DNA from 2 places in the Bradyrhizobium sp. 195 genome. Region 2 is predicted to be linked to the other one. Evidence: riboswitches for the same ligand, from Rfam matches in the RefSeq annotation. Region 2 holds a riboswitch; the other holds the start of a gene.
What was found. A riboswitch is a leader RNA that binds a small molecule or an ion and turns the genes downstream of it on or off. The one in region 2 is predicted to bind S-adenosylmethionine.
Positions count from the first base shown of each region.

Region 1: linked by a shared signal. The riboswitch ahead of IVB26_RS02270 (O-succinylhomoserine sulfhydrylase) and the one ahead of metX (homoserine O-acetyltransferase MetX) in region 2 are both predicted to bind S-adenosylmethionine.

Region 1 is NZ_CP082161.1:505,496-513,449, forward strand. It holds gene IVB26_RS02255 (OpgC domain-containing protein) at 1-1,089, shown strand, start outside; gene IVB26_RS02260 (SGNH/GDSL hydrolase family protein) at 1,089-1,859, shown strand; gene IVB26_RS02265 (SGNH/GDSL hydrolase family protein) at 1,872-2,855, shown strand; gene IVB26_RS02270 (O-succinylhomoserine sulfhydrylase) at 2,966-4,153, opposite strand; SAM riboswitch at 4,228-4,307, opposite strand; gene IVB26_RS02275 (2'-deoxycytidine 5'-triphosphate deaminase) at 4,388-5,524, shown strand; gene IVB26_RS02280 (PAS domain S-box protein) at 5,694-6,113, shown strand; gene IVB26_RS02285 (hypothetical protein) at 6,218-7,270, shown strand; gene IVB26_RS02290 (MATE family efflux transporter) at 7,437-7,954, shown strand, end outside.
Region 2 is NZ_CP082161.1:7,432,396-7,440,349, reverse strand. It holds gene IVB26_RS34650 (DUF2125 domain-containing protein) at 100-1,284, shown strand; gene IVB26_RS34645 (prephenate/arogenate dehydrogenase family protein) at 1,387-2,325, opposite strand; gene hisC (histidinol-phosphate transaminase) at 2,322-3,419, opposite strand; gene IVB26_RS34635 (chorismate mutase) at 3,456-4,304, opposite strand; SAM riboswitch at 4,463-4,542, shown strand; gene metX (homoserine O-acetyltransferase MetX) at 4,634-5,830, shown strand; gene metW (methionine biosynthesis protein MetW) at 5,832-6,494, shown strand; gene IVB26_RS34620 (alpha/beta fold hydrolase) at 6,612-7,475, opposite strand; gene IVB26_RS34615 (TIGR02594 family protein) at 7,692-7,954, shown strand, end outside.

The DNA of each region.
Region 1 (7,954 bases), 1.4 Mb from region 2:
ATCGACCATCTGCCGGCAAGTCTGCTGACGTGGTTCACGATCCGCAATTACGGCTTCAGCGACGCCACCGAGATCTTCATCTTCATCTCCGGCTACACCGCCGCCTTCGTCTACGGAAGGGCGATGCTGGAGAGCGGCGTCCTCATCGCCACCGCGCGCATCCTGCGCCGGGTCTGGCAGATCTATGTCGCCCACGTCTTCCTGTTCACGATCTTCCTCGCAGAAATCTCCTATGTCGCGACCAGGTTCGAGAACCCGCTCTACACCGAAGAAATGGGCATTCTGGATTTCCTCAAGCAGCCCGACATCACCATCGTGCAGGCGCTGCTGCTGCGCTTCCGACCCGTCAACATGGACGTGCTGCCGCTCTACATCGTGCTGATGCTGGCGCTGCCGCTGATCCTGTGGTCGATGAAATGGCGCCCCGACTTCACGCTCGGCCTCTCGGTCGCGCTCTACGTCGTCACCTGGGAATACGATCTCTATCTGTCGGCCTATCCGAACGGGTTCTGGGCCTTCAATCCCTTCGCCTGGCAATTGCTGTTCGTGTTCGGTGCATGGTGCGCGCTCGGAGGTGCGCGACGGATGTCGCGCATCCTGGCCTCGCCGGTTACGATGTGGATCTCGATCGCCTATCTCGCGGCGGCGTTCTGCGTGACGCTGACCTGGTACGTGCCGCAGCTCTCCCACTTCATGCCGAAGCGGATCGAGCAGTGGATGTACCCGATCGACAAGACCGATCTCGACGTGCTGCGCTTCACGCATTTCCTGGCGCTGGCCGCACTCACCGTGCGCTTCCTACCCCGGGATTGGCCGGGCTTGAAATCGCGCTGGCTGCGACCATTGATTCTATGTGGCCAGCATTCGCTCGAGATCTTCTGCCTCGGCGTGTTCCTGGCCTTTGCCGGCCATTTCATTCTCGCCGAAGTCTCCGGCGGCGCAGCCATGCATGCGCTGATTAGTCTCTCCGGGGTCCTGATCATGTGGGGCGTGGCGTGGGTGATTTCGTGGTACAAGCGGGTGGCTGACAAGAGCGGTGCGAAAACCAAAAACGCCGTCGGCAACGCCGATCTGGCGGGAGGGGGCTGATGAAGGCGAAGGTTCTCCTGAGCCTGATCCTGCTATGCGGTAGCCTCGCCGCGCCTGTGGCGCGCGCGAGCGATGCTGCGCCTGCCGCGCCCGCGGCGTGCGAACTGCCGACCTATCTGCTGACCAGCGAAAGTCGGCTTCTCAAGGTCGCCGATGCCGTCAAGGCCGGCAAACCGCTCGACATCCTCGTCATCGGCAGCCGCTCGACCACGATTCCGTCTTCGGAGAGCAGCTCCTATCCGGCGCGCATGGAGGCGATCCTCAAGGAGAAGCTGCCTGCGTCCGAGGTGGTGCACGTCTCCGTAGAAATACAGAGCAAAAGAACGGCGGAGGAGGCCGCCTCTACCTTCGTTAAGCTGATAGAAGCAAAAACGCCTACTTTGGTCGTCTGGCAAACCGGGACCGTGGATGCCATCCGATCCATCGATCCCGACGAATTTCGCAGCGCCGTGACCCAAGGGGTTGTTGCGTTGCAAAAGGCAGGGGCCGACGTCGTCTTGATGAATTTGCAGTACAGCCCGCGCACCGAAACCATGATCTCGGCGCAACCGTTTCTCGATAATATGCGCGTGGTAGCACAGGAGCATGATATTCCGCTGTTCGATCGTTTCGCGATCATGCGGCAGTGGAATGATCAGGGTCAGTTCGACCTGTTCAGCCCGTCCCGCGGGCCCGAATTGGCGAAACAGGTCCATGATTGCCTTGGCCGGGCGTTGGCACAGTTCGTGATCGACGCTGCCCATCTAGAGCCGGCCCAGCAGCAAAATTGAGGTCTAGCGTTAATGAGTTCTCTCCGCCCTTTTTGCCTGACGACATGGTTGGCCGCGCCTGCAGCCGCGATGCTGTTGTTGCTGATGCCGGCCTCGCAGTCGCATGCGCAGGCGCCGGCCACGCCCGTACCCGCGCAATCGGCTGATCCCGCTCCCGCTTCGCCCTCCCAGACCACAGTCGCAGTGACGTCGCCCGAGCAGCGCGGCGTCACGGCGCGCGCCGTCGACAAGGTGAAGCAGGTCGCCAAATCCGCCGCCGACGTCTTCAGCCGCGTACCCTGCCTGCCGCCGAAGGGTGGCTCGAAGGCGATGGGCACGCTGCCGCATGTCGCAAGCAAGCTCGTCGCCGGCCAGCCCGTCGTCATCGTCGCGTTCGGCTCGTCGTCGACCGCGGGTTTCGGCGCGAGCTCGCCGGAGTTCAATTATCCGAACCGTCTCGCCGCACAGCTGCGCCGGCACTATCCGACCGCCGACATCACCGTCGTCAATGCCGGCGTCGGCGGCGAGGACGCGCCCGAGATGATGAAGCGTCTTCAGACGCAGGTGATCGACGTGCATCCGGATCTCGTGATCTGGCAGGTCGGCACCAACGCCGTGCTGCGCAATCTCGATCCCGGCGACACCGCAAAACTGGTCGAGGACGGCATCAGCCGCATCCAGGCCGCCGGCGGTGCCGACATCGTGCTGGTCGATCCGCAATATTCGCCGGCCGTCAACCAGCGCAAGGAGAGCGCCGGCAAGATGATCAAGCTGCTCGGCAACGTCGCTGAACTCCGCCACGTCGGCATCTTTCCCCGCTTCGAGGTGATGCGTGACTGGCACGAGAACCAATCGATTCCGGTCGAGAGCTTCGTGATCGCCGACGGCCTGCACATGAACGATTGGGGCTATGCCTGCTTCGCCCAGCTGCTCGGCGACGACATCATCCGCTCCGTCGGCCAGATCAAGCTCGGAGTGAACGTGCCTGCGGATGTGCGGACTTATCGGCCGATGTAACTCGGTGCCGTAGGGTGGGTTAGGCGAAGCCGTAACCCACCACTTCTGTTGCCGCGGAGATCAAAGAGGTGGGTTACGCCTTCGGCTAACCCACCCTACAATTCAAAAACTCACGCCTTCTCCAGCGCCGCGGTCAGATCCTCGATCAGATCATCCGCATGCTCGAGTCCCGCCGAGAAGCGGATGAAGCCCTCGCCGATGCCGAGGGCGGCGCGGTCTTCGGGCTTCAGGCGCTGATGCGTCGTGGTCGCCGGATGCGTGACGAGGCTCTTGGCGTCGCCGAGATTGTTCGAGATCCTCGCAAGCTTGAGCTCGTTGAGCACGCGGAACGCAGCCTGCTTGCCGCCCTTGACCTCGAAGCCGACCAGGGTCGAGCCGCCGCGCATCTGCTTCTTCACCAGCGCCGCCTGCGGATGATCGGCGCGGCCGGGATAAACCAGCCGTGCGACCTTCGGATGGCTCGCCAGCACCTCGGCAATCCGTGCCGCGGTATCGGTCTGCGCGCGCACGCGCACGCCGAGCGTCTCCAGGCCCTTGAGCAGGACCCAGGCGTTGAACGGCGAGATCGACGGGCCGGTCTGGCGCATGAAATTGTGGATGTGCTCGGCGATGAAGGCTTCCGAGGACAGGATGACGCCGCCGAGGCAGCGGCCCTGGCCGTCGATATGCTTGGTCGCGGAATAGACCACGACGTCGGCGCCGAGCGCGAGCGGGCTCTGCCAGATCGGGGTTGCGAACACGTTGTCGACGATGAGCCGCGCGCCGCCCTTGTGTGCGATCTCGGCGATGCCGGGAATGTCGAGCACATCGAGCGTCGGATTGGTCGGGCTCTCCAGGAAGAACGTCTTGGTGTTCGGCCTCACCGCGCGCTGCCATTGGTCGAGGTCGAGCCCGTCGACCAGCGTGGTCTCGATGCCGTAGCGCGGCAAGAGGTCCTGCACGACGTAGAGGCACGAGCCGAACAGCGCCCGCGAGGCCACCACGTGATCGCCGGCCTTGAGCGGTGCCAGGATCGCGGTCGTCACCGCGGCCATGCCTGTTGCCGCCGAGCGGGCCGCCTCGGCGCCCTCCAGCTCGATCATGCGGCGCTCGAACATCGCGATGGTCGGGTTGGAGTAGCGCGAATAGATGAAGCCCGGATCCTCGCCCTTGAACCGCGCCTCGCACTCCTCGGCGCTGTTGTAGACGTAGCCCTGGGTCAGGAACAGCGACTCCGACGTCTCGCCATATTGCGAGCGCAGGGTGCCGGAATGGACCAGGCGGGTTTCGGGACGGTAGTTGGCAGGCGACTTCGACATAGGTACCTCCGACATGACCGCCTCGTCGAAAACGGTCACAAAAAAACCGGCCTGGATATCTCCACGGGCCGGGATCACAGAGGTCCCCGGCCTGTTTAGCGACTTATTTAACGTGGCTGCAAGCCGGCCGGCTCAAATCACCACGGGATAAGTGATGCTCATATTCCGCAATGCCCTTTCCGTCAAGGCGTCCATCGGATAGCCGTAAAAGGCTTGTATTTCCCGCATGTCCGGATGCATTTGACCCCTGATGAGGATACCCGGTTGACGTTTACGGTCGCGCCAGACGCCAATGGTATCCTGCCCGACCGCATGATCGCGGCGATGGCGGACGCGGGGCTTATCCTGCCCGCCTACGACTTCGTCGAGAGCCAGATCCAGCCGGCGAGCCTCGATTTGCGTCTCGGCGACATCGCCTACCGCGTCCGCGCCAGCTTCCTGCCCGGTCCCGGCGCCACGGTGGCCGAGCGCATCGACGAATTGAAGCTGCACGAGTTCAGCCTCGCCGACGGCGCGGTGCTGGAGACGAACTGCGTCTACATCGTGCCGCTGCTGGAGAGCCTCGCGCTGCCGCCGGAGATCGTCGCGGCCGCCAACCCGAAGAGCTCCACCGGCCGGCTCGACGTCTTCACCCGCGTGATCGCCGACGGCACCCGCCGGTTCGACATGATCGGCGCCGGCTATCACGGCCCGCTCTATGCCGAGATCAGCCCGAAGACGTTTCCGGTGCTGGTCAGCGAGGGCTCGCGCCTCAGCCAGGTGCGCTTCCGCACTGGTGACGCCATCCTCAACGCCGACGAGCTCGATGGCTTGCATGCCGTCGAGCGCCTCGTCGACATCGACGATGCCGACCTGTCGGGCGGCGTCGCCGTCTCCGTCGATCTGTCCGGTGAGAAAGCGAACGGCTTCGTCGGCTATCGCGCCAAGCGCCACACCGGCGTCGTCGACGTCGATCGCCGCTCGGGCTATTCCGTCGAGGACTTCTGGGAGCCCATCTCGGCGCGTCCCGACGGCAGCCTGATCCTCGATCCCGGCGAGTTCTACATCCTCGCCTCGAAGGAAGCGGTGCAGGTGCCGCCCGACTACGCCGCGGAGATGGTGCCGTTCGATCCCCTGGTCGGCGAATTCCGCGTGCACTACGCCGGATTCTTCGATCCCGGCTTCGGCTATGCCGGCGCCGGCGGGCAGGGGGCGCGCGCGGTGCTCGAGGTGCGCTCGCGCGAAGTGCCGTTCATCCTCGAGCATGGCCAGATCGTCGGCCGTCTCGTCTACGAGAAGATGCTGGCGCGCCCCGATGCGATGTACGGCCAGCGCATCGGTTCCAATTACCAGGCCCAGGGCCTCAAACTATCGAAGCATTTCCGGGTGTAGCGGCACATTCTACTGTCATGCCCCGGCTCGACCGGGGCATCCAGTACGCCGCGGCTTATCGGATCAATCACCACGGCCTCTGGAATACTGGATCGCCCGATCAAGTCGGGCGATGACACCGGTGTGTCAGGGTGCGAAGTGAAATCCGGGCTACATGCGAGGTGACGAGATGAGCAATCAATCCGAGCTCGACGCAAAGATCGCCGAAGACGTCGCGGATGCGCTGATCTATTCGGATCGCTCCGGCACGATCATGCGTTGGAATCGCGCCTCGGTCGCGCTGTTCGGCTTCACCGCGGACGAAGCGCTCGGCCAGAATCTCGACCTGATCATTCCCGAACATTTGCGCGCTGCGCACTGGAAGGGCTTCGAGGCCGCGCTCGCCAGCGGCACGATGAAGCTTGCGGGCAAGCCGACACTCACCCGCGCGCTGCACAAGAGCGGACGCAAGCTCTACATCGAGATGACCTTCGCGCTGGTGCGCGATTCCGGCGGCAACGTCTTGGGATCTGTGGCGATGGCGCGCGATGTCACCGAACGGCTCGAGCGAGAGCGCGCCGCGAAGACGGCGTCGCCGCAAACTTCGTGATGCGGAATTGGCGGGCGGTCGCGCAGGGCGGCCTGCTTGGACGTCATGTTGCTTGCCTGAAGGTACGGTGACACACTCGATCAAAACAACGATCGGGAGCGAACATGACCGCTGCATCGGACCTCGCGCAGCAAGCCCAATGGAAGCGCTGGCGAGCGGTCGCGGACCTCTATCACGCCTACTTCACCGGCCTCATCCTCACCGTCGTCACGCGACGCGGACCTGCGGATGCCGCCGAGTTCGTCTTCCGCGTATTTCGCCGCCAGCAGCAGGAGCGCTTCCTGCCAGGGCTTGAAAAGCTCGGCCTCAGTCACCTGCCGCCGGCGGTGGCCGCCGCGCAATATCACTACCTCTCCAACTGGATCGGCGGCGTGCATGTCGAATACATGCATGAGAGCGACATCAAGGCCTGGATTCGCTATCCGCCGCCGCGCTGGATCTGGAAGGGCACGGCGATCTGCGGCGTGCCCGGCGAGGTCTCGCGTGCGATACTGCGCGGCTGGCACGCGAATAACGGTGCTGCGCTGGGCGATCTCCGTCTTGGGTTCGTCTGCACCAAGCAGAGCGTCGATGGCCAGGACGGGCTCGAAGGCTACTATCATCAATACGACCATCCGCTAGAACTCGATCAGCGCCTGGTGTTCGCGCGGCATCTGGAAGCGCCATTGTTCGACGCCAAGACCGCGCCGGCGCTGCCGGTCGCGAGTTGGCCGAAACCGCGTCTGGAGAAAGCCTATCGCAACTACGCGATGGAATATGTGCGCACGGCGGCGCCCGTGATGGTGCAGCTGTTCGGGCCGGAAGACGCCGGCTATCTGCTGCACCTCACCGGCAAGCTGATCGGCATACAGCACTTTGACGAAGTCGCAGCCGCGCTGGCGATGAGCCGCGGCGGGGCAGGCGAGTTCGCGTCGTTCCTGGGCGCGCTGTTCGCCGCGCAGGACGACGTGGCGGAGACCGCGCAATCCGAAGGCAGCTTCGAAATCCGCCAGCAGAGCTGGAAGCTGATGGATGACGTCACGGACTATCATCCCGCTTGCGCCAGGGTGCTGGAGGGATTGTTCGAAGGCCTGGCTGCGGGATGCGGGCGGTATATCGGCGTGCATCTGCGCCCCGCCCGTGGAGGCCACCCGCCGCTGACCTGGACGATCGAATAGCTCACCCATTGAAATGCGCTGCCGCAGGGCACGCCTGCATCTGGCGCAGGAGCAATCGCTCCGCGGCGTGCTAACAAGCTCTCCACCGCGCCCTGCGCGCGAAGAAATTTATTGTCACACCTACGCATTGCCGCGCCGCCAAGAGCGCTCGTGCCCCGGAGAGGATATGTCCGACATCGCCGAAATCCCGGTCGATGAGCAAGAGCGTCCGCTGCCGCCGCCTCCGCAGCCGATGCGAAGCGCGCTGACCGACGGGCCGATCCTGCGCACGCTGCTCGGCCTCGCCTGGCCCAACGTGATCGCACTGTCGGCCGGCACCTGCACGGTGATCGCGGAGACCTCCTATATCGGCCGGCTCGGCGTCGAGGCGCTGGCGGCGATGGCGCTGGTGTTTCCGACCGTGATCTTGACCATGACGATGTCGGGCGGTGCCATGGGCGGCGCGGTGGCTTCCGCCATTGCGCGCGCGCTCGGTGCCGGCGATCGCGATCGCGCCGGCACGCTCGCGATGCATGCGCTGCTGATCGGCATCAGCTTCGGCCTCGTCTTCATGCTGGGCATGCTGATCTTCGGGCCCCGGGTGCTGGAAATGCTGGGCGGCCGCGGCGATGTGCTGACCCATGCGGTTGCCTACACGCAGGTGTTTTTCGGCGGCGCCGTGCTGCCCTGGCTGCTCAACACCAT
Region 2 (7,954 bases):
CTACCAGAACCGCGCCCCCAAGCGAAGCGAATTCTCCGCCTTTCGTCGCAGGCGGGCCTCGCTTACATTTGCCTGAATCTGGGGTCAAAGGGTCGCCGCATGTCCAATATGACCGTTGCCGCAGGCCGCCGCTCCCGTTGGGGCCTTTTCATCGCACCCGTTCTCGTCCTGATCCTCGCCGTGGCGTGGAGCTGCTTCTGGTTCTATGCGGCGTCGCAGGCCGAAATCGCCGCCCACGCCTGGCGGGCGCAGGAGGCCAAGGCGGGCCGCATCTATGATTGCGCCAAGCGCTCGATCGTCGGCTTCCCGTTCCGCTTCGAGGTCCAGTGCTCCGGCGCCAGCGTCGCCCTGGTCTCGCAGAATGCGAGCCAGACGCCGTTCACGGCGAAGCTCGACAACATCCTGGTCGTCGCCCAGGTCTACGATCCCAAGCGCGTCATCGCCCAATTCTCCGCACCCGCGACCCTGACCGACGGCGTCACGCAAAACACCTTCGTGGTGAACTGGAGTAACGGTCGCGCCAGCGTGGCCGGCCTGCCGGCCGTGCCGGATCGCGCCTCCATCGTGTTCGACGATCCCACCCTCAACCGGCTCGACGGCAGCGTGCAGGTGCCGCTTGCGCGCGCCAAGCAGGTCGAGTTGCACGGCCGCCTCGCTGAGGGATCGCCGGCCGATCATCCTGTGATCGAGACCGTGCTCCATGTCGCGCAGGGCAGCATCCAGGGCGTTCATCCCCTGCTCGCCGAGCCATTCGAGGCGGACACGCGTGCCAAGGTCACCGGCCTGTCCGACCTGACGCCAAAGCCCTGGCCGCAGCGCTTCCGCGAGATCCAGGCCGCCGGCGGTCACATCGAGATCGTGCAGTCGCGGATCCAGCAGGGCGAGATGATCGCGATCGCGGCCGGCACGCTCGGCATCTCCACCAACGGCCGGCTCGACGGCGAATTGCAGATGACGGTGACGGGCCTCGAGCGCGTGATCCCGGCGCTCGGCATCGAGAAGATGCTGGAGGAGGGCGTGCCGCAGGCGACGCTCGACCGCGTCGCGCCGGGTGTGAAGTCGCAGGATCTCAACAACCTCTTCGGTGCGCTCGACCGCGCCGTGCCCGGCCTCGGCAAGGTCATCAAGCAGAACGCCAATGCCGGCGTTGCCGCCGGCATCAACTCGATCGGCACCGAGAGCACGCTGGAAGGCAAGAAGGCGAGAAGCTTCCCGCTGAAGTTCGTCGACGGCGCCGTGCTGCTCGGCCCGGTCAAGGTTGGCCAGATCCCGCCGCTGTATTAGTTGTTCTCGTAGCCCGGATGGAGCGAAGCGCAATCCGGGAGAGCGCCAACCGTATCGAAGAACCCCGGATTACGCTTGCGCTCCATCCGGGCTACTTCAGCTTTACGGCTTCTTGCCGAGCTGCCCGTGCTGCCGGCCGAAATCCGCCGCCGCCGAATCCTGGCCGATCTCGACGATGCCGCGGCGGATGGCGCGGGTGCGGGTGAAGTGGTCGAACAGCGCTTCGCCGTCGCCGCGGCGGATCGCGCGGGTGAGCTTTGCCAGATCCTCGGTGAAGGTGCCGAGCATCTCCAGCACGGCCTCCTTGTTGGCGAGGAAGACGTCGCGCCACATCGTCGGGTCGGATGCGGCGATGCGGGTGAAATCGCGAAAGCCGCCGGCGGAGAACTTGATGACCTCGGATTCCGTCACCTGCGCCAGCTCGTCGGCGGTGCCGACGATGGTGTAGGCGATCAGATGCGGCAGATGGCTGGTGATGGCGAGCACGAGATCGTGATGATCCGGCGTCATGACCTCGACCTTGGCGCCCATCGCCGCCCAGAACGCGCGCAGGCGATCGGTGGCCGCGGCGTCGACGCCTTCGGGCGGGGTGAGAATGCACCAGCGGTTGATGAAGAGCTCGGCGAAACCTGAATCCGGACCCGAATGCTCGGTGCCCGCGACCGGATGCGCCGGCACGAAATGAACGGTCTTCGGCAGGTGCGGCGCCATGTCCCTGACGATCGCGCCCTTGACCGAGCCGACGTCGGAGATAACAGCGCCTGGCTTCAGGTGCGCGGCGATCTCCTGGGCCACAGGTCCGCAGGCGCCGACGGGAATGCAGAGGATGACGAGATCGGCATCCTTCACCGCTTCCGCATTGGTAGCCACGACCTGGTCGACGATGCCGAGCTCCATCACCCGCGCGCGCGTCTTCTCCGAGCGCGCGGTGGTGACGATCTCGCCCGCCAGGCCCTGGAGCTTCGCAGCGCGCGCGATCGAGCCGCCGATCAGGCCGAAGCCGATCAGCGCGACACGCTGGAAGTGCGGATCCGCGCTCATTTGCCGGCCACGAAGTCGCGCAAGGCATCGACCACGAGGCGATTGGCTTCCTCGGTGCCGATGGTCATGCGCAGCGAATGCGGCAGGCCGTAGTTCTTCAACGCGCGCAACACCAGGCCGCGCTTGGTGAGGAAGGCGTCGGCGTCATCAGCGGACTTGCCCTTGTCGGTCGGGAAGTGGATCAGCACGAAATTGGCGACGCTCGGCGTCACCTTCAGTCCGAGCTTGCCGATCTCCTCGGTGAGCCAGTTGCGCCAGGTCTCGGTGAACTGCTTCGACATCGCCTGGTGCGCTGTGTCCTCGATCGCGGCGACCGCGGCATACATCGCCGGCGTCGACACGTTGAAGGGACCGCGGATGCGGTTGACGGCGTCGATGATGTGCTCGGGGCCGAACATCCAGCCGATGCGCAGCGCCGCGAGGCCGTGGATCTTGGAGAATGTGTGCGTCACCACCGTATTCTCGGTGGTGGCGACGAGCTCGATCCCCATCTCGTAATCGTTGCGCGAGACGTAATCGCAATAGGCGGCATCCAGCACCAGCAGCACGTGCGAGGGCAGGCCGGCGCGCAGCCGCTTGACCTCGTCGAACGGCACATAGGTCCCGGTCGGATTGTTCGGGTTGGCGAGCCAGACCAGCTTGGTGCGCGGCGTCACGGCTTTCAGGATGGCGTCGACGTCGCAGGTGAGGTTGGTCTCCTGCGCGACGACATTCTTGGCACCGACCGCCATGGTCGCGATCGGGTAGACCAGGAAGCCGTGCGTGGTCGAGATCGCCTCGTCGCCCTGGCCGAGATAGGTGTGAGCGAGCAGGTTGAGGATCTCGTCCGAGCCGGCGCCGCAGATGATGCGGTTGGGATCGAGCCCGAAGGAACGGCCGATCGCCTCGCGCAGCACGCGCGAGGTTCCTTCCGGATAGTCCTCCAGATGGTCCGCCACGCGCTTGAACGCCTCGATCGCCTTGGGCGAGGGCCCGAACGGCGTCTCGTTGGCCGAGAGCTTGAATACCTTGCGGCCCGGCTCGGCGACCGGGCTCTTGCCGGGCGTGTAGGGCGCAATATCGAGAATGCCGGGATTCGGCACGGGGCGGGACATCTTCAACTCCGAAAATGGCGGGGCGTGGCGCGCGGTTTACGATTTCGCCCCGGTCGGGGGCACCGTATAGCGCGTTGCGTGGCTGCCGACGAGGGCCGTGGAGCGAACCGAGGCCCCCGCCTCGATCAGGGCAGCCCTGATTTTGTCGATGCTGGTCGCACCCGTGACCGAGACCAGCAGCGCCGCGCCGTCGAAGGCGGTGTCGGGCACCGCCACGATCTCGGCGAGCGGAGACAGGGCACGCGCGACCTCGGCGTTCCATCCCGAGACGCGCACGCTGAAGGTCTCGACCTCCGTCACCAAAGCGCTGTCGGCGACGCGCGAGATTGCGAACACCGGCAGTGCGGCCGGATGGTCGGCGCGCTCGACGAAGGGCAGACGCGCGATGATTTTTGGCGCGCCTTCTTGCTCGAGCGAGAGCCACCAGGGCGTGCGGCTTGAGGTCGCCGAAACCAGCGCCAGATCGCCCTTGGACTTCGCCACCGCTTCGACCGCGGCCTGCGCGCTGAAATGCGCGACGTAGGGCACCGTAAAACCAAAATGGAAGCGCGCGGAATCGCGCATCGCCGGCTCGCTCACGGAGATGTCGGCATGCACGGAGAACGGCGCCTGCACATAGGTGAAGGTCGAGATGATGACGCGCCAGATGCTCTCGACCGTGTCGAGCGGCAGGATGCCGCGATGGCGCTGCACGAGGTCGCGCATCATCGCGGCCTCGCGCGCCGGGCGGAACGCGGAGCCGACCTCCTGGGTCTGCTTCACCTGGATCAGGCGGTCGATGATGTCGCCGCGCTGCATGAGGAGGCGATGCATGCCCTCGTCGATCGCGTCGATCTCCTTGCGCAGTTCCTGCAGCGATGGTGGCGCGGGCGGGCGTTGGGACATGTCTTGGCTGTCGATCGTTTCGATTGGGGGATGCCCTGATTAGGCAGTCGGGGCGGCGAAAGCAAAGAGAAATCACGTCCTTTTCGGTCGACGCGACAGAGGCGAATTGAGCCGATCCCGGCCGCGACTTGACGAAAACCGCCCAAGACGGTAGCTTTTGCCCGTTCCGTGGTCATTTGAGCCGGCCGGCTTGCAGCCACGTTAAAAAACTCGCTAAACAGGCCGGGGACGCTTCCGATCCCGGCCGAACCTATCGTTCAGGCCGGGTTTTTCATGGCCTGATGCAAGTGGCGATCAAGCGTTTGATCGCAAACGAGGTCGATGGTCAGATGGGTGGCGTCAAGTCGATACCGAGTCCTGCGATCAGCGCCGACGAGCGATCGCACGAGGTGGATCATCCGAGCTCGCAGGTCGCGCATTTCGGCACCGAGCAGCCGCTGCGGCTCGATTGCGGCGTCGATCTCACCCCGTTCCAGATCGCCTACCAGACCTATGGCGAGCTCAACGCCGATCGCTCCAACGCCGTTCTGATCTGCCATGCGCTGACCGGCGATCAGCATGTCGCCAATGTGCATCCCGTCACCGGCAAGCCCGGCTGGTGGGAGACGCTGGTCGGCCCCGGCCGCCCCATTGATCCCAAGCACTACTTCATCATCTGCTCCAACGTGATCGGCGGCTGCATGGGCTCGACCGGGCCGGCATCCATCAATCCGTCCACCGGCAAGGTCTGGGGTCTGGATTTCCCTGTCATCACCATCCCCGACATGGTGCGCGCGCAGGCGATGCTGGTCGACCGGCTCGGCATCGACACGCTGTTTGCGGTCGTCGGCGGCTCGATGGGCGGCATGCAGGTGCTGCAATGGACCGCCGCCTATCCTGCCCGCGTGTTCTCTGCGTTGGCGATTGCCTGCTCGACGCGGCACTCCGCGCAGAACATCGCCTTCCACGAGCTCGGCCGCCAGGCCGTGATGGCCGATCCCGATTGGCATGGGGGCGGCTATGCTGATCACGGCATTCATCCGCATCGCGGGCTCGGGGTCGCGCGAATGGCGGCACACATCACCTATCTCTCGGACGCCGCGCTGCATCGCAAGTTCGGCCGGCGCATGCAGGACCGCGAGCTGCCGACCTTCTCGTTCGATGCGGATTTCCAGGTCGAGAGCTATCTGCGCTACCAGGGCTCCTCCTTCGTCGAGCGCTTCGACGCCAACTCCTATCTCTATCTGACGCGCGCGATGGACTATTTCGACATCGCCGCCGACCATGGCGGCGTGCTGGCGAAGGCGTTCGCCGATATCAAGACGCGCTTCTGCGTGGTCTCGTTCACCAGCGATTGGCTCTTCCCGACCTCGGAATCGCGCGCGCTGGTGCACGCGCTGAACGCCTCGAGCGCGCGGGTGTCGTTCGCCGAGATCGAGACCGATCGCGGGCATGACGCCTTCCTGCTCGACGTGCCCGAATTCTTCGATATCTCCCGCGCCTTCCTGCAATCGGCAGGCAAGGCCCGCGGACTGAAGGATAGCTAAGATGTCCGTGCAGGAAGTCTTGCCGCTCGGCGGCGTTGCGACCGGCCAGTCCGGCGATTTTCGCGCCGATTATCGGCTAGTGGCCGAAATGGTGAAGCCGGGCTCGAAGGTGCTCGACGTCGGCTGCGGCGAGGGCGATCTGCTCCAGTTGCTGGAGACCCGCGGCATCGACGGCCGCGGCATCGAATTGTCGCGCGAGGGCGTCAACCGCTGCGTCGCCAAGGGTCTTGCGGTGGTGCAGGGCGATGCCGACACCGACCTCGTCAATTATCCGGATGACGCCTTCGACTACGTGATCCTGTCGCAAACGCTGCAGGCGACGCGGCAGCCGCGGGTGGTGCTGGAGAATCTGCTGCGCATCGGCCGCCGCGCCATCGTCTCGTTCCCGAATTTCGGCTTCTGGAAGATGCGGCTCCAGCTCCTGATCGGCGGCCACATGCCCCGCACCGAGAATTTGCCGGCGACCTGGTACGACACCGCCAACATCCATTTCTGCACCATCAAGGATTTCGTGCAGCTCTGCGACGAGATCAACGTCAAGATGGAGCGCTCGGTCGCACTCGATCTCTATGGCCGCCCGGTGCCGCTGAACCTGCCGTGGTGGGTGTGGAATATGTTCGGCGAGCAGGGCGTGTTTTTGCTGAGCAGGGGCGGCGGGAAGTAGTAGTTGCTCGTCATTGCGAGGAGCCCTTGCGACGAAGCAATCCAGACTGTTTCCGCTGAGGTAGTCTGGATTGCTTCGCTGCGCTCGCAATGACCGAGTAAGCGGTTATAGCGGTGCCTAGTGCGCCGCCAGCGACCTCGGATCGCGCACCGGCCATCTTCCCGCTTCCACCAGCGTCACGAACCGCTCGACGCTTTCGTTGAACAGCGCGGGTTCTTCCAGATTGAGCACGTGGCCCGATTTCGGAAACATCGCCAGCCCCGCCGCGGGCAGATGCTTCTTCAGGAACAGGCTCGGCCCAACGCAGGGATCGTCCTCGTCGCCGCAGATGATCAGCGCCGGCGTCGTCGCCTTCTTGATCGCATCCGTCATCGTGTAGATCGAGGGGCGCCCGCCCTGGAAGCCGCGCATCGTGTGCGCCGATCCCTTGGCGTCATGCCGCGCCAGCGCGGCGTAGAAATCGGCGTGCCCGCGCGGATCCTTCACCAGAAAGGGAATCCGGCTCGGCGCCTCGCGTGTGACTTTCGCGACCTCGGCGGAGCCCAGCGTCTCGTACTGCTCGGCATTGGCGCGGCATTGCTTGCGCCAGGCGTCGAGGTTCTCGAGCTCCGAGCCGGAGCCGACGCCGGCCAGCGTCATCGACAGCGCACGTTGTGGCGCGTTCAATCCGATCTGGAGCGATGAGTAGGCGCCCATCGACAGGCCGACGAGATGTGCGCGCTCGATCTCGAGATGATCGAGCACCGCGAGCGCGTCGGTGTAGAAGTGCTTGTAGCTGTAGACCTCGCCATCAGGCACGTCCGACGGCGTGTAGCCGCGCGCGGAATAAGTGATGCAGCGGTGGCCGCGCGAGAAGTAGCGCATCTGCGGCTCCCAATTGGTGTAGTCGGCCGCGAATTCGTGCAGAAAAATTATCGGCGTGCCCGCGCCCGCTTCCTCGAAATAGATGCGGACGTCGTCCGTGGTCGTGGCGTGGGGCATTAACTGTTTCCCTCTCTTCAAGCCGCCTATTCAGGATCGCAGTTAATGTCGTTGTCCGCAATGCGGCGGCATCAGGAGAGCATCGGCGCAAAATCATCGCAGCCATTCGCCGGCGCGGCGTCTTTTTCTCGCCACATCGGGCGGCTTAACGGCCAGACGCATGTCGGCCACAGCACGGGTCGACCTGGAAGTGGGGGTGTCAACGAAGGATGAGTAATGTTTGAGTTGTTTGCGTCTCGCCTGTCGCGTTGTGTCGTCGCGCTGGCGCTTTTCTTCGCGGCGGTTGCCGCGTTCATTTCTCCGGCCTCAGCGCGGCCGCATCATCGTCATAGCGCAGAGCGGCACGCTTACGTGCACCACGGCAGACATCATCATTACCGCCACCATGCACGCAGCTCGCGCTTCGAGCGCGGCGCGGCGCAGTTGCAGGCGGGCGGATTCGGCAACACCTTTGCCAGCTATGACCCGAACGCCAATAG